DNA from 3 places in the Rhodococcus sp. SJ-2 genome. Region 3 is predicted to be linked to each of the others. Evidence: riboswitches for the same ligand, from Rfam matches in the RefSeq annotation. Region 3 holds a riboswitch; each other region holds the start of a gene.
What was found. A riboswitch is a leader RNA that binds a small molecule or an ion and turns the genes downstream of it on or off. The one in region 3 is predicted to bind S-adenosylmethionine.

Region 1: it holds a riboswitch for S-adenosylmethionine, as region 3 does, so the genes downstream of both, metX (homoserine O-acetyltransferase MetX) here and ACSYG9_RS22235 (hypothetical protein) in region 3, are expected to answer to the same signal.
Region 2: it holds a riboswitch for S-adenosylmethionine, as region 3 does, so the genes downstream of both, ACSYG9_RS12635 (aminotransferase class V-fold PLP-dependent enzyme) here and ACSYG9_RS22235 (hypothetical protein) in region 3, are expected to answer to the same signal.

The regions. Positions count from the first base shown of each region.
Region 1 is NZ_CM132340.1:197,118-203,379, reverse strand. Features, by position in the region: gene ACSYG9_RS01010 (RsiV family protein) at 1-103, shown strand, start outside; gene ACSYG9_RS01005 (TrmH family RNA methyltransferase) at 114-578, opposite strand; gene ACSYG9_RS01000 (wax ester/triacylglycerol synthase domain-containing protein) at 699-2,213, shown strand; gene ACSYG9_RS00995 (bifunctional methylenetetrahydrofolate dehydrogenase/methenyltetrahydrofolate cyclohydrolase) at 2,219-3,073, shown strand; gene ACSYG9_RS00990 (DUF3017 domain-containing protein) at 3,085-3,369, shown strand; gene metX (homoserine O-acetyltransferase MetX) at 3,393-4,520, opposite strand; SAM riboswitch class IV at 4,631-4,745, opposite strand; gene ACSYG9_RS00980 (NADP-dependent isocitrate dehydrogenase) at 5,023-6,246, shown strand.
Region 2 is NZ_CM132340.1:2,696,981-2,703,242, reverse strand. Features, by position in the region: gene ACSYG9_RS12645 (hypothetical protein) at 1-102, opposite strand, end outside; gene ACSYG9_RS12640 (putative leader peptide) at 160-252, opposite strand; gene ACSYG9_RS12635 (aminotransferase class V-fold PLP-dependent enzyme) at 303-1,613, opposite strand; SAM riboswitch class IV at 1,684-1,800, opposite strand; gene ACSYG9_RS12630 (Pls/PosA family non-ribosomal peptide synthetase) at 2,044-5,952, shown strand; gene ACSYG9_RS12625 (M1 family metallopeptidase) at 5,949-6,262, shown strand, end outside.
Region 3 is NZ_CM132340.1:4,731,364-4,737,625, reverse strand. Features, by position in the region: gene ACSYG9_RS22245 (TetR family transcriptional regulator C-terminal domain-containing protein) at 1-160, opposite strand, end outside; gene ACSYG9_RS22240 (alpha/beta fold hydrolase) at 225-1,262, shown strand; gene ACSYG9_RS22235 (hypothetical protein) at 1,272-1,664, opposite strand; SAM riboswitch class IV at 1,690-1,802, opposite strand; gene ACSYG9_RS22230 (formate/nitrite transporter family protein) at 1,947-2,810, shown strand; gene ACSYG9_RS22225 (uridine kinase) at 2,896-3,507, shown strand; gene ACSYG9_RS22220 (winged helix DNA-binding domain-containing protein) at 3,509-4,693, opposite strand; gene ACSYG9_RS22215 (MSMEG_1061 family FMN-dependent PPOX-type flavoprotein) at 4,742-5,395, shown strand; gene ACSYG9_RS22210 (TIGR03618 family F420-dependent PPOX class oxidoreductase) at 5,405-5,863, opposite strand.

The DNA of each region.
Region 1 (6,262 bases), 1.2 Mb from region 3:
TCAAGTGGGCCCGCACGCCATCGGACTCGTGGACATCACCGTTCCCTGGGACGAACTGGCCGATGTCATGGATCGGGCGATTCTGCCGGTGGTCAGCAGCTGAAACAGACCGGTCAGACTGCGCCGTCGAACCCGTGCTGGCGCCACGCCTCGTAGGCCACCACCGCGGCGGCGTTCGACAGGTTCAGCGAGCGGCGTCCGGGCAACATCGGAATGCGGACCTGTGTGGTGACATGCGGATCGGCGAGCACCTCGCCGGACAGCCCGGTCGGTTCGGGACCGAACAACAGGACGTCGCCCGAGCGGTACTCGATGTCGGCGTAGCTGGTCGTGGCGTGCGCCGTGAACGCGAAGACACGCTCCGGTTTCAGTGCTTCCCACGCCGCCTGCAGATCGGCATGCACCGTCACCGACGCCAGATCGTGGTAGTCGAGCCCGGCCCGCCGCAGCTTCGGCTCGGACAGATCGAATCCGAGGGGCTCCACGAGGTGCAGCTCGTCGCCGGTCGCGGCGACCATCCTGATCGCATTACCCGTATTCGGGGGGATACAGGGCTCATGGAACATCACTCGGAACACTCGTTCCAGCTTGCCAGCCGGTTCGAGACCGGACACACGCGGGGGGATGCGGCCTCGGCCGAGAGCTGTTTCAATCGGACGGGCAGACGCACAGCGAGACCGCGGAGGCGAACCATCGCGATGACACGCACATACGGGGTCCGTCTGGCTCCGCGCGACGCCCTCCACGTGTTCGTCGAGGAGGCGAACCCAGAAGACCCACCTGCGGTAATGCTGAGTTTCTATGTGTGCGACACGGAACAGGACGCGAATCCGATCGGCACCAACGCCGAGGCGGTGACCTGGTTCCTCGATCGGCTGGAACGGACGCCGGCGCTTCGTCGCCGCCTGCATCGAGTTCCCGCCGATCTCGACTACCCGTACTGGGTCGAGGCGGACGTCGACCCCGAGCACCACATTCGTTTCACGATGGTCGGCCACACCTCCCGCACCGAACTGCACAGGCGCCTGGCGTCGATGAAGGAGGCGCCCCTCGACCTGACAAGGCCACCCTGGGAGGTGCATGTCCTGACCGATGTCAGCGGGGTCGACGAGCTGCCTGCGGCGTCGACCATCGTCGCGTTGCGAATACACCATTCGCTCACCGACGGACTGGGAGCAGCCGAGATCGCCCGCGCGTTGTTCGACGATCCGGACGCGAAGCCGGCAGGCACCGAGGCGCTCTCCTCGGTTCCCGGTGTGGTCCGGGCGGTATCGGCACTGCCGTTCCGGTTCATGCGGATGGTACCTGCTGTGCTCGCTGCGCTCCGCGCGCGGAAGGCGCTGACCACGCTGACCGCAGCGGGAACGATCACCCCACCGGCGCCGTGCCGTCCACGAACGCGTTTCGATACCGGTGGCAGCGGGTCGCGGCAGTTCGGCCGGGTCCGCATGGATCTGCGCGACGTCCGGGCCGTCGCTCGCTCCACCGGAACATCCGTCAACGATGTGATCCTGTCCGTGGTCTCGGGCGGTCTGCACTCGTATCTCGAGCAGCACGGAGAAATCCCGCCGGCGTCGCTCGCGGCGATCGTCCCCCGGTCGACCCGGCGCAGGTCCGGCGTCGAGGGAGGGAAGACCCGTGCGGCGAACGAGGTCACGCTCATGTACGTCGACCTGCACACCGACCATGCGGACCCGCTCGAGCGACTCCGCCTCGTCCGGGAATCGTCGAACTTGGAGAAGCAGCGTGTCGCGCGTCCGGAGACGGCGGCAACCACCGCACCCGTCGATGCTTCGCCCGCAGTGGACCTGAAGGTGTCGATTCGGCGTGCCCGCAACCGGAAGATCGAGTCGAGCGGCGACGTCGTCGCTCTGGCGAACACCGCGGTGACCAATGTGCCCCGCGGCCGGGTCGGGGGCCTCCGTTTCGGCGGCAGCCCGGTGGTGGAAGCGCTGGGGACACCGATGCTCAGCCGGACCTCCGCCCTCGTCCATTCGGTGACATCGCTCGGAAATACTCTGAATCTGACGTTCCTGGTGAGTGTTTCGTCGATGCCGGACCCCGAGGACTACGAACGCCGTCTCGCGTCGGCGTTCGAAGATCTGTACCGCGCCGGAGCCCCCGACGGCAATCAGGTGGACTCTCGCGGTTGTTCCCCGTCCGGAACGATGTGGCACCGCCCGCCGCGAGCGAGTGGATACCTGGAAGAATGAGTGACGTGACTGCGACCATCCTGGACGGCAAAGCAACCCGCGACGAGATCTTCGAGGACCTGGTGGTCCGCGTCGCAGCGCTGAAGGACAAGGGCATCACGCCCGGCCTCGGCACGATCCTGGTGGGCGACGACCCCGGATCGGCGGCGTACGTGCGCGGCAAGCACAACGACTGCGCCAAGGTGGGCATCACCTCGATCCGCAAGGATCTGCCCGCCGACATCACCCAAGAACAGCTCGAAGCGGCGATCGACGAACTCAACGCCGACCCCGCATGCACGGGGTACATTGTGCAGCTTCCGCTGCCCGGGCACCTCGACGAGAACGCCGCCCTCGAGCGGATCGACCCTGCCAAGGATGCGGATGGACTGCATCCGGTCAACCTCGGACGTCTGGTGCTCGGCAAGGAGGCGGCGTTGCCGTGCACCCCGCGGGGCATCGTCCACCTGCTGCGCCGCTACGAGGTGCCGATCAACGGCGCCCATGTGGTGGTCATCGGCCGCGGCGTGACCGTGGGCCGCCCGATCGGGCTCCTGCTGACCCGTCGCAGCGAGAACGCGACAGTGACGCTGTGCCACACCGGCACCAAGGACCTCGCCGCCGAGGTGAAGCGCGCCGACATCGTCGTTGCCGCAGCGGGTGTGCCCGGTCTGATCACCGCCGACATGGTCAAGCCCGGTGCAGCAGTGCTCGACGTGGGTGTCTCGCGCACAGCCGACGGCCTGCGCGGCGACGTCGCCGCCGACGTCCGCGACGTTGCCGGGTTCCTCTCGCCCAATCCCGGTGGTGTCGGACCCCTCACCCGCGCGTTTCTGCTGACGAACGTCGTCGAACGCGCCGAGCACGACGCCGGTCTCTGAGCAACCAGCAGATGGACAGTTCGGTGCGACTCACACGACTGAACCTGCCGCTGCTGGCGGTCACCCTGGTGATCGCCGCAGCGGTGGTCCTCGTGCTGGCCGATCGCTGGCGCCGAGGCGCTTTCGTGTTCGGTGGTGCGATGATCCTCGCGGGGATTCTCCGCTGGGCTCTCGACTCCGATCAGGTGGGAGTGCTCGCGGTGCGAAGCAAACGCTTCGACGTGGCAGCGATGCTCGCCATGGGTGGGGCGATCGTCGGACTGGCTGTCTCGATCGACCCCCTGGGCACAGGGTAGGGGGAACAGGCCGGCGAGCGCTGTTACGCGCTCGCCAGCTCCATCAACTCGACGAGCAGCTTCGCGACCGCGTCGGCCTCGGTGAGGAAGCCGTCGTGTCCGTCGCGTGATTCGAGCACGCGCAGCCCGGCGCAATGAGGGAGACCGTCTGCGATCTCCTGCTGCAATCGAATCGGGTAGAGACGATCCGAATCGACGCCCGCGACGATCGTCGGTACCTGCGTGCTCGCCAATGCGGCCTCGACGCCACCGCGACCGCGGCCTACGTCGTGCCGGTTCATCGCGTCGCTCAGTACCACGTAGGTCCCGGGGTCGAACCGTTTGACGAGCTTCGCTGCCTGGTGGTCGAGGTAGCTCTGCACGGCGTAGCGTCCGTCACGCCACGGATCCTCGTCGTCTTGAGGGAGGTTGGCGAACCGCGAGTCGAGTTCTTCCTCGCTGCGATACGAGAGATGGGCCATGCGCCGCGCGATACCCAGCCCGGCCTCGGGTCGGCGGCCGGTCTCGTAGTAGTCGCCGCCCTGCCAGTCCGGATCCGCCATGATGGCAGCGATCTGGGTGCTCTGGACACCGATCTGATCGGCGGTTGCGCGGGAGCCGACCGCGAGGACCAGTGCCGCCCGCACCCGGCTCGGGTGGGAGACGACCCATTCGAGCGAACGCATGCCGCCCATCGATCCACCCGTCACCGCGGCCAATGTCTCGATGCCGAGGGCGTCGAGAAGGGCAGCTTCCGCGGTGATCTGATCGCGGATGGTGATCCGCGGGAAACGGGAGCCCCACGGTTTGCCGTCGGGCGCGGTGCTGCCCGGGCCGGTGGTGCCCTGGCATCCGCCGAGGACGTTCGTGGCCACCACGCACCACCGGTCGGTGTCGATCGGCGCGCCGGGGCCGACCATGCCGGACCACCAGCCTGGCGACGGGTGATCCGGTCCGGCCGGTCCGGTGATGTGTGAGTCCCCGGTCAGCGCGTGCTCGACGAGCACGACGTTGTCGCGGGTGGGTGACAGCGCGCCCCACCGCTGCAGAGCGACGGTGACATCGGGAAGGATGTCACCGCTTTCGAGGGTGATGCTGCCGATGTCGATGGTGTCGAGCTTTCCGTCTTCTGCGGGAAGCTCGATCCGTCGACGGTTGGTACCTGTTGTCAAGATGCGACCGCCTCGAGGCCAGTGGTGATGGTCAATGTGTCCTGCTTGCCATGTCGGGGCACTGGGACGAGAGCCGGTATCGACAGTCCATCAGCATTTCGAACCTCCCAAGAGCCGGCTTGTCGTCTGCGGTGCGCCGACGACCGTGTCCTCACCCGGAGCACCCCACCCTGGCCGGAGGGTTGCCGACCAGCAAGCCGGGGCTTCGCGCTGGCACTCATGACCTCGTCGGCAGTCTAACGGCTGGATCCTAGGGCTCGACACGCGGCTCTCGACCTTCCCTCCGCCTGCGCCCGAGCAGCAAGAAAGTTACCGGTCAGTAGCGCTTGGGGGGCCGCAGCCGGGGTTGTGCGTGCATCGAATAGCAGTACGCTTGTTCTGTTTGGCTCCGTACCCGACGCGTGCGGAGCCATGCTCAGACGCCTGAGCTGAAGGCGGTCGCATTCCGGAAGTGCGGCCGCTCGGGGACTCGACTGCCGTCCAAGGAGGACACGAACCGCGTATGTCCAAGATCAAGGTTGAGGGTAAGGTCGTCGAACTCGACGGCGACGAGATGACGCGCATCATCTGGCAGTTCATCAAAGACAAGCTCATTCATCCCTATCTGGATGTGGATCTCGAGTACTACGACCTCGGCATCGAGAACCGTGATGCGACCGACGACCAGGTCACCATCGATTCCGCGAACGCCATCAAGAAGCACGGCGTCGGTGTCAAGTGCGCGACCATCACCCCGGACGAGGCGCGGGTCGAGGAGTTCGGCCTGAAGAAGATGTGGCGGTCACCCAACGGCACTATTCGTAACATCCTCGGCGGCACCATCTTCCGTGCACCCATCATCATCTCCAACGTGCCCAGGTTGGTTCCGGGTTGGACGAAGCCGGTCATCGTCGGCCGTCACGCATTCGGCGACCAGTACCGTGCCACAGACTTCAAGGTCCCCGGCGCAGGCACCGTCACCATCACCTACACGCCGGACGACGGTTCCGAACCGATCGAGCACGAGGTGTGCAGGATCCCCGAGGACGGCGGCGTCGTCATGGGTATGTACAACTACAAGAAATCCATCCAGGACTTCGCACGCGCCTCGCTGTCCTACGGTCTGCAGCGCAACTACCCGGTATACCTGTCCACCAAGAACACGATCCTCAAGGCCTACGACGGCATGTTCAAGGACGAGTTCCAGCGGATCTACGAGGACGAGTTCAAGGCGGAATTCGACGCTGCCGGACTGACCTACGAGCACCGCCTGATCGACGACATGGTGGCGTCGTCCCTCAAGTGGGAAGGCGGCTACGTCTGGGCCTGCAAGAACTACGACGGTGACGTCCAGTCCGACACTGTTGCGCAGGGCTACGGCTCGCTCGGACTCATGACTTCCGTGTTGATGACTCCGGACGGCAGGACCGTCGAAGCGGAGGCCGCACACGGCACCGTCACCCGGCACTACCGGCAACATCAGCAGGGCAAGCCGACATCGACCAATCCCATTGCGTCGATCTTCGCGTGGACACGCGGTCTCGAGCACCGCGGCAAACTCGACAGCACATTCGAGGTGATCGAGTTCGCGCAGGCACTCGAGGACGTCGTCATCAAGACCGTCGAGGCAGGCAGCATGACCAAAGACCTTGCACTGCTCGTCGGTCCCGAACAATCGTGGCTGACCACCGAGGAGTTCCTCGGCACGCTCGACGAGAACCTGCAGAAGGCCCGCGCCTCGCAGTAGCGTTGCCGCGTCGAGA
Region 2 (6,262 bases), 2.0 Mb from region 3:
GCGATCGACGGTGAGATCCGCCCACACATCTGGCCCTGAACCATCTACGAATTCGACTGCGACACGCAGGGACTCGGCTGAAGAAATACTACTGTAGGACATGAGAATTCCTCTCGATATGCCGAACTCGGCATCGAAAAAGCAGGAACGGGAACCTCGTCAGTCCGAACAGATGCAGGAGGCCGTGCGGCACAGGTCGACGTGGCGGCGGCACCACTGGGCCGCTGCCTGCGCCGAACTCCACACTGCCATGAGAAAACCCTACTGATCTCGCGGGGAATTGTCGATCGCTGCGGCGATCATCAGACGCACTCCGCCGCACCGTCGCCCGACTGCGTAAGGCCGATCCGGGTCTCCGGCGACGGGCTCCAGGCCCCCTCGACCTTGGAATACGACCACTGCGGCCCGCTCGCCACCAGCTGCCGAAGCGCCGCGAGCAGACGATCGACGTCCGCCGAGGAACTACCCAATCCCAGCGAGGCGCGCACCGCACCACCGGGAAGGCCGACGCGGGCGAGCAACGGGTGGGCGCAGAAACGCCCGTCACGAACACCGATGCCGTGTTCGGCCGAGAGGTACGCGGCTATCTCGCCGGGCTCGAAACCATCGATACCGAAGGTCACGATCCCGACGCAGTCTGCCGAATCATCCCACAGCCTAAGGATTTCCACGCCGTAGATGTCGTGCAGGCCATCGACAAGCTGCGCGCACAACAGCTCCTCGTGACGCGCAGCTGCCTCGGCGTCGTGCGACGCGAGAGTGTCGCACGCGGCAGCGATCGCCGCGACCCCCAGCACGTTCGGGGACCCGGCTTCGTGCCGGGCAGGGGCGCACGCCCATTCGGTGCGGTCGAGGGCGACCTCACGTACTGCTCCGCCCCCGGCGAGGTACGGCTCCGCGACATCGAGCCAGTCGCGACGTCCGACGAGCACCCCGGCACCGAACGGCGCGTACAGCTTGTGGCCCGAGAACGCGAGATAGTCGACGCCGAGCTCGGCGAGGTCGACGCGGCGATGCGGAACCAGCTGGGCACCGTCGACGAAGATCCGTGCGCCGCACGCGTGGGCGAGTTCGGCGAGTTCGGCAATCGGCAGCACCTCGCCGGTCACATTGGACGCTCCCGTGATGGCAAGCAGTGCCGTCGGCGCACGCTCGAGCTCGACGGCGATCCGCCACACGGTTTCCGAAACCGAATCCGCAGCTTCGACCACACGAGTGTTCTTCCACGGCAACAAGTTCGCATGATGCTCGATGTCGAGTACCACCACGTCGCCGGGGACTGCACCGGCGAGCAGGTTGATCGAATCCGTGGTGTTTCGGGTGAAGACCACGACCTGGTCCTCGTCGGCACCGACGAACCGGGAAACCGACTCACGCGACTCCTCGTAGCTCGTGGTGCTGATGCGCGAGGCATAACCCGCACCACGGTGCACGCTGGCGTAGAACGGCAACAGCTCGGAAATCCGGTCCGTCACACTCTCCAGAGCCGGTGCGCTCGCCGCATAGTCGAAGTTCGCGTAGCTGCAGGTTCCGCCCTGCACCAGAGGAACCTGCACGTCACAGCCCGACACGCGAGCAAAGGGAGCGATACAGGTGGAAGTAGCAACAGTCATGACGAATTTCCCTCATCGATCAGGGACCCGTCGGTGATCGCCACGACGATGGTGAATCGTTCGCCGGCGGAGTCCGCGCTTGCTGCGTCCGGGTTCGGTACGTCAGCCAGGTCGTCACCCGGAGCACCCCACCGCGGCGGAGGGTTGCCGACCAGCGAGCCGGGGCTTGACGCTGGTACTCATGACCTGCCGAAGACAATGACACCGGGCACACTGCGTGTCAAGTCGGCATCCCGTCGAGGCCCTCCGCACGGTCTCCGGCCGAAAGAGAATTTCTCCTTCTGACCTGCGGAGGAACCACCATCGTGCTTTGCTCTGAGGCGTGACACCGCACACCCCCACCCGCTCGCTGCGCGTACCGAACGTTCATCTGTTGTCCACCTTCACGTGAAATAACCCGGATCGCCCACCCGAGTAGAAGGACAGCGGATTGTCTGCTCAACCCCCGCCCGCAGCCGACGACACGTCGCTCGTACCGGAAGTCTTCCTGCGCGGATCACACGCACCCGCGCCGCGCACACTCGTCGACGTACTTCGCGCCAGCGCCGAATCGCACCCCCACGCTCCTGCGATCGACGACGGCACCACGATGCTCGAGTACGCCGAACTGCTCGACCAGGTCAGCGCAGGAGCACGTGGACTCGCGGAGGCCGGTGTGGGCGCCGGCGATCGCGTCGGGGTGCGCATGTCGTCCGGGTCCAAAGACCTCTACATCACCATCTTGTCCGTTCTCGCCGCAGGCGCCGCCTACGTCCCGGTAGACGCCGACGACCCCGATGAGCGTGCCGAGCTGGTCTTCTCCGAAGCAAAGGTGACCGCGATCGTCACCGATGCGGGGATCGGTCCCGGCACCGCTCCTCCTGCCGACGAACCGGACGTACGCGAACCGGCCCTCGACGACGACGCGTGGATCATCTTCACCTCGGGTTCCACCGGCACCCCGAAGGGTGTCGCCGTCACACACCGCAACGCCGCCGCCTTCGTCGACGCCGAAGCGAACCTGTTCTGCCGGGAAGAACCTCTCGGCCCAAGCGACCGGGTCCTCGCAGGTCTGTCCGTCGCATTCGACGCATCATGCGAGGAGATGTGGCTGGCCTGGCGGCACGGCGCGTGCCTCGTTCCTGCGCCGCGTTCGCTCGTGCGCTCCGGAATGGACCTCGGCCCGTGGCTGGTCTCTCGCAACATCAACGTCGTCTCCACGGTCCCGACCCTTGCGGCGATGTGGCCCGGCGAGGCACTCGAAGCAGTGCGCCTGCTCATCTTCGGCGGGGAAGCATGCCCGCCCGACCTCGCCGAGCGTCTCGCCGTGCCCGGCCGTGAAGTGTGGAACACCTACGGCCCCACCGAAGCGACGGTGGTCGCGTGCGCCGCCATCATGGACGGCACCGGACCGATCCGGATCGGTCTGCCACTCGACGGCTGGGATCTTGCGGTCGTAGACACCGAGGGCAATCCCGTCGCCGAAGGACAGTCCGGCGAGCTCGTGATCGGCGGTGTCGGGCTCGCCCGCTACCTGGACCCGGCGAAAGACGCCGAGAAGTACGCGCCCATGCCCACCCTCGGCTGGGATCGCGCCTATCGCAGCGGCGACCTCGTCGTACTCGACAGTGCGGGGCTCCTTTTCCAGGGACGCGCCGACGACCAGGTCAAGATCGGCGGACGCCGCATCGAGCTCGGCGAGGTCGACAATGCCCTGCAGAACCTGCCCGGTGTCGCCGGTGGTGCGTGCGCTGTCCGCAAGACCTCGGCCGGAAGCTCGATTCTCGTCGGCTACATCGCCTCGACCGATCCCGACTTCGACGTTGCCTCCGCCCACGACCTGCTGTCCGAACAGCTTCCAGCAGCACTCGTACCGCGTCTCGCGCTCGTCGACGAGCTTCCCACTCGTACGTCCGGGAAGGTCGATCGTAATGCCCTGCCGTGGCCGCTGCCCGGCGCCGACGCCGACTCGGTCGAAGCGCTCGGACTACCTCCGACCGCCGAATGGGTCGCGGAACTGTGGTCGTCACTGCTCGGCGCCCGCATCGAAGGACTCGACGACGACTTCTTCGAACTCGGCGGAGGTTCTCTGTCCGCCGCGCAACTCGTCACCGCACTGCGTGAGCGCTATCCCGACATGACGGTCGCCGAACTCTACGACCGGCCTCGGCTCGGGTCCCTCGCCGGCTATCTCGACGAACTCGCCCCGACGGAGACCACGGCTCCGCGCGAAGTCACCCCGGTGTCGCGAGGGGCGCAGTTCCTCCAACTCGCTGCGACGGTACCCCTCACGACGTTGACCGGCCTCCAATGGATCACGTGGCTGGCGATTCTGAACAACATCATCGCAATGGCCACCGATGTTCCGTGGACCGTGACGTTGTCGTGGTGGTGGATCGCAGCAGGCGTCGTCGTGTTCCTTTCACCGCTCGGCCGGATGAGCACGGCGGTCCTGGGCGCGCGGCTACTTCTGCGCGGGCTGAAGCCAGGCAGTTATCCCCGCGGCGGCGCGGTACACCTGCGGCTGTGGACCGCGCAGCGGTTGTCGGAGGCGTCCGGCGCGACCAATCTGTCCGGTGCGCCGTGGATGCGCCAGTACGCGCGGGCGCTGGGCGCGAAGATCGGCCAGGGCGTCGACCTGCACACCCTTCCGCCGGTCACCGGCATGCTCGTGCTCGGCGACGGCTGCTCGATCGAACCCGAGGTGGATCTGTCGGGGTACTGGGTCGATGGCGACCTCGTCCACATCGGAAGCATCAGGATCGGAGCCGGTGCCTCGATCGGCGCACGCTCGTTTCTCGCCCCGGGTTCACGCGTGGGCAAGAACGCCGAGGTTGCCGCAGGATCGGCCGTATTCGGCCGCGTCAAGGCTGCGCAGCACTGGGCCGGTTCACCCGCGCAGAAAACCGGAAAAGCCGAACCGCAATGGCCTTCCGAGGATCCGCCCCGCGGCGCGCGCTGGGTCCCCATATTCGGTGTCACGTCCATCCTTCTCGCAGGACTTCCGATCATGTCGATCGGCGCGGGTGTCGCACTGCTCGTCTGGTGGGTCAAGGACACCGTGAGTGTGTCCGAGGCCGTCGTCCGTTCCCTTGCGATGCTCCCGGCAGGCGGAATTCTCACCATGGCCGTGTTCGCGGTGCTGACCTTGATCACCGTGCGGTTGCTGTCGATCGGAATGGCCGAAGGCTGGCATCCGGTCCGAAGCCGCGTCGGGTGGCAGGTCTGGGCAACCGAACGCCTGATGGATTCCTCGCGTACCTTCCTGTTCCCGCTCTACGCGTCGATGCTCACTCCGATCTGGCTGCGGCTGCTCGGCGCCGACATCGGCAAGGATGTCGAGGCCTCCACTGTCCTCATGGTCCCGAAGTTCACTAAGGTCGCGGACGGCGCCTTCCTTGCCGACGACACCATGGTCGCCTCGTACGAACTCGGCGGCGGCTGGCTGTACATTTCGCGCGCCAAGGTCGGCAAGCGGGCGTTCCTCGGAAACTCGGGCATGGCCGCACCAGGTCGTCGCGTGCCGAAGCACGGCCTCGTCGCGGTCCTGTCGGCCGCACCGGAGAAGGCGAAGTCGGGATCGTCATGGCTCGGCAGTCCCCCCGTGCGGTTGCGCCGTGCCTCCGGCGAGTCCGATTCGAGTCGCACATTCGAGCCGCCCCTGAAACTGAAGATCGCGCGCGGAGTCGTCGAGACCTTCCGCCTCGTTCCGATGATGGTCACGTTCGGAATCGGCCTGATGGTGCTGTTCTCGCTGAACTCCATTGCCGTCCATCGCGGTTACGCGACCGCGGCACTGGTCAGTGGACTCGTGCTGATGGCCGCCGGTGCGCTGGCGTGCATCATCACCATCGCAGCGAAGTGGCTCATCGTCGGGCGCATCGGGCAGGAGGAACACCCGCTGTGGAGTTCCTTCGTATGGCGCAACGAGGTATCCGATACCTTCGTCGAGATGGTCGCCGCGCCGTGGTTCGGTCAACAGACACCCGGCACCGCCGTGATGAACTTGTGGTTACGCGGTCTCGGCGCGAAGATCGGTCGTGGTGTGTGGTGTGAAAGTTACTGGCTGCCGGAGGCCGACCTCGTCACGCTGGGACCCGGCGCGACCGTGGAGAGGGGGTGCGTGGTTCAGACCCACCTGTTCCATGATCGGATCATGTCCATGGACACCGTGACCCTCGACGCCGGCGCCACGCTCGGCCCGCAATGTGTCGCGCTCCCCGCATCGGGAATCGGCGCAGGTACCACTGTGGGGCCTGCGTCCCTCGTCATGCGCGGCGACGTGGTTCCCCCCTCCACCCGCTGGCAGGGCAATCCGATTGCGCCGTGGTCCCGGCCCGGTGATTGGTCGCCGCGATGAAGCCGCTCAAAGCAGCGAAACCGGTAGCACCTACCGGGCCCGATCGCCCGCTCGACACGTATCTCCCCCAGAGCGGGAACCGAGGGTATCTCGTGTCGCGGTACGAGCTGGACCTGACGTACAAGGTGAGCGCCAATCGGCTCGAAGGGCGTGCCACGATCATCGCCACCACGACCGACGTCCGGGCGAAGTACACACTCGACCTCGCGCAGACCATGCGCGTGACCAAAGTGGCGCTCAATGGGCGACGCCCGTCGAAATTCACCCACCGCAACGACAAACTGACGGTCACACCCTCGCAGACCGTCCC
Region 3 (6,262 bases):
GTTTCGATTCGAAGTAGTGCTGGATCCTGCCGATCGAGACGCCGGCCTCCTCAGCCACCGCATGCAACGTGACCCCGTCGATTCCCCGCTCGTGGATCACCGCCCACAGGGCCCACACAATCTCTTTGCGACGCTCGGCATGGTCGACAACTTTCGGCATGACCGCATTTTACAATATGCCTATACTGCAAAAGGTACTGATACTCGACGATCAGGGGTTGCATATGAGTGAGTACGCCGCACGCACAGATTCCCGGACCGAGCATCCACCACCAGCTCGTCCGCGTTACCGATGGCTTCGTCGCAGCGGGCTGGTCGTCCTCGCCGCGCTCACAGCGCTGGGTGCTGTGAGCGTGCAGCAGTTCTTCTTCGGAGCACCCGGCGTGGGTCATTTCCGCGACGCAGAAGGACGCCAGAGCTACGTCGCGGCGTACGAGCAAGCGATGTCCTCACTCCCCTCACCCACATCGACCCACGACCTCGCGACCCGCTTCGGCACAGTTCGCGCTTATGAGTGGAGCTCCCCGGACACCGCGGACACCGTTCCGGTCGTCCTGGTGCCGGGCCGGTCGTCGGGTGTTCCGATGTGGGCCGAGAACCTTGACGACTTCCTACCTCACCGACGGGTTGTTGCTTTCGACGCACTCGGTGATGCCGGTTTGTCGGTACAGAATGTTCCGCTCACCTCCTTCGGCGACCAGGCCATCTGGATCACCGACGCACTCGACGCACTCGCAACCGACACCGTGCACATCGTCGGTCATTCGTTCGGTGGAGCAATCGCAGCGACATACGCGCAGCATTTCCCGGAGAGGGTCCGGTCGCTGACACTCCTCGAACCGGTTTTCACCTTCGCGCGTCCCTCGGCCCGCATGATGGCGTGGACCATGGTGTCGTCTCTCCCGTTCCTGCCCGAGTCCTGGCGCACGACCGCGCTCGGAAAGGTAGGCGGGGCCGAGTTCGACTCGAACGACGACATGGCGAAGATGATCGCCGCGGGTTCGGAGCACTTCTCGGCGGTCCTGCCGATTCCTTCTCCCCTGAGTGATGACGAGATGGAGGCCCTCGCCATGCCCACCTATGTCGCTATCGCCGAACGCGATTCGCTCGCCGGAGGCGACACTGCAGTGCAGCGGGCACGAACACTCCCGCGCGCACTCGTCGATATCTTCCCGAACACCACCCATTCGCTACCGATGCAAGCGAAGGAGGCTCTGGCAGTAGAGCTTCCAGAATTCTGGCACGAGGCCGAACAGAACTGATCCGACGGGTCACCGGCCGGGCACATAGGTCAGCGTCGGAACGCGCCCTCGTACGCAGTCCGTCCAGTGATCAGGTGCGGCAAGGGTGAAGGTCGCAGGCACATACGGATCAGGGCCCGGCAGGATCAGCACTCGCCACTGCGGAACCCAGGTCCCGATCTCCCCACAAGCGTGGACCGCGTCGGCGATCGCAGCGGTGTCATGGTGACGGAATACGAGTCGTATTCCATCCCAAGATAATTCGACGCGCGTCTCGTCCAGGACGCGCACCAGCGCGCCGACACTGAGATCGGAATCGTCGAAAGCCTTACGGGCGCGGATGAAGTGTACGTGGTGCCCGTCGCCGAACGAAGCGCACTCGTGAGCACCTACGTGATCGGTACCGCGAATATGGTCGGTCATGATTTCCTCCGGGTCGGCCCCGGGCGGGGCGCTCGTGCCCGGGCCGGTCGGCCGCGAGCCGCTTCGTCATCCGAGCCACCCGCGAGCGTGGGGTTGGCGTGCCGTCAAGTCGGAGCTTGGCGACGGCATCTCGTGAAGCACCGCCAATATACATGATGGAGCGACCTCACAACCCGAGCCACCGCCTGCGGAGAAGAACGCAACGCATCCTTACTGCTCCGAAACGCCACGGTGACCGACCCCGCCGACACTGGTCGGCACTGTTCGCATCAGGAGGTTGCCGTGTCCTACGTTCCACCCGCCGAGCTGGCCCGCGCGATGGTCGACGCCGGCCAGAGCAAGGTCCTCATGTCTACCCGCGACACCCTGATCAGGGCGTATATGGCCGGTGCGATCCTCACACTCGGGGCAGCATTTGCAATTACCGTCACCGTGCAGACCGGCAACGCCCTCCTCGGAGCCATTCTCTTCCCGGTCGGATTCTGTCTGCTGTACCTACTGGGTTTCGATCTTCTCACCGGGGTGTTCACGATGGTCCCCATCGCATACCTCGACAGACGCCCGGGGGTGACGATCGGGTCGATGCTCCGCAACTGGGCTCTGGTCTTCGTCGGAAACTTCCTCGGCGCCTTCACCGTGGCCGTGCTGATCACCTTCATCCTCACCTACGGCTATTCGATCCCGCCGGACGCGGTCGGCGAACGTCTCGGTGAGATCGGTGAAGCGCGCACTCTCGGGTATGCAGAGCATGGCGCGGCGGGCATGGCAACCCTGTTCTTCCGCGGCATGCTGTGCAACTGGATGGTCTCCACCGGCGTTGTCGCAGCGATGATGTCCAAGAGTGTGCCGGGCAAGGTTCTCGTGATGTGGATGCCCGTCATGCTGTTCTTCTACATGGGTTTCGAGCACTCGGTCGTCAACATGTTCCTGTTCCCGTCCGGCCTGCTTCTCGGCGGTGACTTCACCCTCGGTGACTATCTGATCTGGAACGAGGTCCCGACGGTTCTGGGCAACCTTGTCGGCGGTGTCGTGTTCGTGGGTCTCGCTCTCTACATCACCCACGTGCGGACGCAACCCAAGCGCGCGATCGGGGCGCCTGCCTCGGACCGCGCCGCAGCGTCGGCCAGGACTCCCGAACCCGTGTGATGCGATCCGTGGCTTCGATTCTCCCGACGCACAGGCCCTATCGCGGCAGAGGGATGTCGGGTCACGCCGGCGATACCCTGATCGGATGGCGTCGTTCACACCGATCTCACCTGCTGTACTCACCGAACTACTCGCCGAACGTGCATACGCACTACCGGGCCCGGTCGCCATGGCAATTTCGGCCGCCGACGCCGCAGAACCGATGGATCTGGCGAGCCGGGTTGTCGAGGCCCTGCGCGCCGCGGGGCGTCCCGCGCACGCCGTGTCACTGCACGATTTCGTCCGACCTGCCTCGCTCCGTCTCGAACACGGGCACGCCGATGAAGAGAGTTATCGGTCGGGCTGGTACGACTACGACGCGCTGGACCGCGAGGTGGTCTCGTCCCTGAAGAGCGGGCATCGCTTTCTGCCGCGGTTGTGGGACGAGGCCACCGACCGGTCGGCGCGAGCACACCGGGTCGGCGCCGCAGACGATCACGTGCTTGTCGTAGCAGGACCGATGCTCCTCGGCCGAGGCATCCCGTTCGATGTGACCGTCGACCTGAAAATGTCCCGGGGTGCGCTCGAACGGGGAACTCCCGCCGCCGACCATTGGACGATCTCCCCGCTACTCGCACACGAGGCCGAGGTCTCTTCCGCGGCCGACATCGTGGTGCGCTTCGAACATCCGGATCGGCCCGCGCTGCGGGATTCCTGAACTATCCGGCAGCCAGGGCCTTGGCCAATGGCGAGGGGAATCGCGGCAGCACCCGCACACCCTCCAGCCATTCCTCGAGCCGAGCAGCTTCGGCGGTGAGAAAGGCCGATGCTTCCTTCCCTGCGTCCTCGAGCATATGGAGCCGGACGGCGCCGTCGTCGGATTGCCACCACGTGCCGACAACCCGGCCTTCCCACCACGCCGTCGGCCCTGCGTTTCCACTGGTGTCGAAGAGTTGCTGCTTGTACGGGCCGAGGTACCACTCTCGCTCGAACCAACCCATCGTGGTGGGATCGAGAGACGGCAGCAGGGCGCCCCACGGCTCAGCAGAGGGCGCGGGGTCGACGTCGTCCGGGAGGAGATAGCCGACACGCCCGTCGAGGTCGACTTCCACAGCCGCGAGTTCGGTCAGCGCAGCTCGGACCGCTTTGATCGTCGAGCCGAGCCACCATTTGATGTCGGCTTCGGTGCCCGGCCCGAACGCGCCCAGCCACATCGCCACAAGGTCTCGAAGTCCCTCGGATTCACTTCGCGGTTCGATCTCCTCCCCCAACCACGAGGCAGTCCGCACCCAGTTCGGACGCGAGATTCGCCACGACCCGTTGTTGGAGGCCCGGAGCACCTGGCCCGAGGCCGAGAGCACCGTCATGACTCGTGGGGCGAAGGAAACCTTCCCGCCCCACGACTTCCCGACGCCGTAGTCGATCGATGCGTCGAGAACAGGTAGTTCGGAACGTAATTCGGACGCGGTGGCCTCGCGTCCACCTGCCAAGGCGGCGAGAACCCCGGCGGTGGCGTCGTCGAGCCACTGTGCGCCGTCCCGGTGCAGGCCGGCCCGTTCGGCGTCTTTGATCACGCTGCGGCGCTGAGCGGCTGCAACCCGATTACTTGCCCCGGCCTGTGCCGCCGCGAGCGCGGCACGCGGAAACACAAAGACGGTACGACGCATCGCGAGGTGCTTGACCAGCGTCCGATCTCTGTAGAGCGCGGCATCGAGTTCCGCCGCGGAGAAGTCGGTGACTCTCGACCACGTGGAGAGGTACACGGTCGCAGGATCGGTGCCGTGCAGGCACACCATGCTCCTGGCGGCTTCGACTGCGTCGGCCGCACGATACGCCGGGGCAATGCGGTGGCGAGCCGCGAGGCGCGCTCTGCGTTCACCGACGTCGACAGTCCGAAGCATCATGCGCTCACTCTAGATGCGGGTACCGACATGCGTTGTTACTGTCCCGTCGTGACCTGGACCGAGATTCGCGATTCCGCCGAGTTGACCGAACTTTTCGGCGAGCCGACCTTCCGCGCGGCACACAAGGTACGTGCGAGGTTGCACCCGTACGACGTGGATTGGCTTGCCGCATCACCGTTCTGCGTCGTGGCCACAACCGACGAGACCGGTCGATGCGACGCATCACCCAAAGGTGACCGACCCGGCAGGCTGGCGTATGTGATCGACGACCGCACGATCGCACTCGCCGAGCGCCCCGGCAACCGACGCATGGACGGTTTCCGAAACGTCCTGCGAAACCCGTTCGTGGGCACGAACTTCTTCATCCCCGGACGCGGCGACACGCTACGGGTCAACGGGCGCGCGCGCCTGATCACCGATGCGCCGTTCTTCGACGACCTCGTCGTGCAGGATCACCGTCCTATCCTGTGCCTCGTCATCGAGATCGAAGAGATCTTCCACCACTGCGCCAAGGCATTCATGCGGTCCGCGTTGTGGGACCCGGACACCTGGGATCCGGACGCGCTGCCCTCGGTGGCGACACTGTCGAAGACGATGGTGCCCGACGGTCCCGAGACCCTTGAAGAACTCGAACAGTACTACGGTCCGGCCTACGCCGACCAGCTCTATCGCCCGCAGCACCCGGCACCCGATCCTCGGTGAGGAGCGCGGTCAGCGTCGTAGCTCAGGCGGGAAACCGCCGGTGGCGACCGGTCCCCAGGAGTCGATGGTTATCCGGATGAGCGATTTGCCCTGCGCGCGCATCGCATCGCGGTACTCGTCCCAGTCCGGATGCTCCCCGGAGATGCATCGGAAGTAGTCGACGAGCGGCTCGACAGCGCCCGGCATGTCGAGCACCTCCGCGACGCCATCGACCTGGACGTACGCACCGTTGAACTCGTCGGACAGGACGCACACGGTCGCGCGTGGGTTGCGGCGCAGGTTCACCGCCTTTGCCCGCTGCGGGTAGGTCGCGATGACGATTCTGCCGTCGCCATCGAGGCCGAGAGTCACAGGCGAGACCTGTGGTGTGCCCGACTTCCGCCACGTGATCAATACGCCACGGTGGCGGGGGCGGACGAAGTCGAGCAGTTCGTCGCGCGAGACGTGGTCGGCGGTTGCGATTGCCATAGCGCCCAGGATAGGTGGCGCGCACGCACCCGGCCCCGATGTTCGGAAACGAGTCGGACCCGGAGGCCGTAGTCCCCGGGTCCGATGATCGACAGAACTACTGCTGGGCGCTGCTGATTCCTTCAGCGGAACCGCTGAAGAAGTCGAGTGCCCCGAAGAGGTCAGCGGCGTTGACGAAGAATTCGGCCAGGTCAGCGAGCATGTGTAAATCCCATCTGTGGAGAATCAACAGCGGTCCGGTCGCGGTAGCGACCGCGATTCAATTGTTACCAGAGAATTCCGATTCCGCAGCACAGACGAGTGAGAAACAAATCACATTCTGCCGGTCGGAACCCAATCACGAATCGATCACGGATGTGAGAAAATCTACATCTTCGCAGGTAGATGAGGTATCTCTGC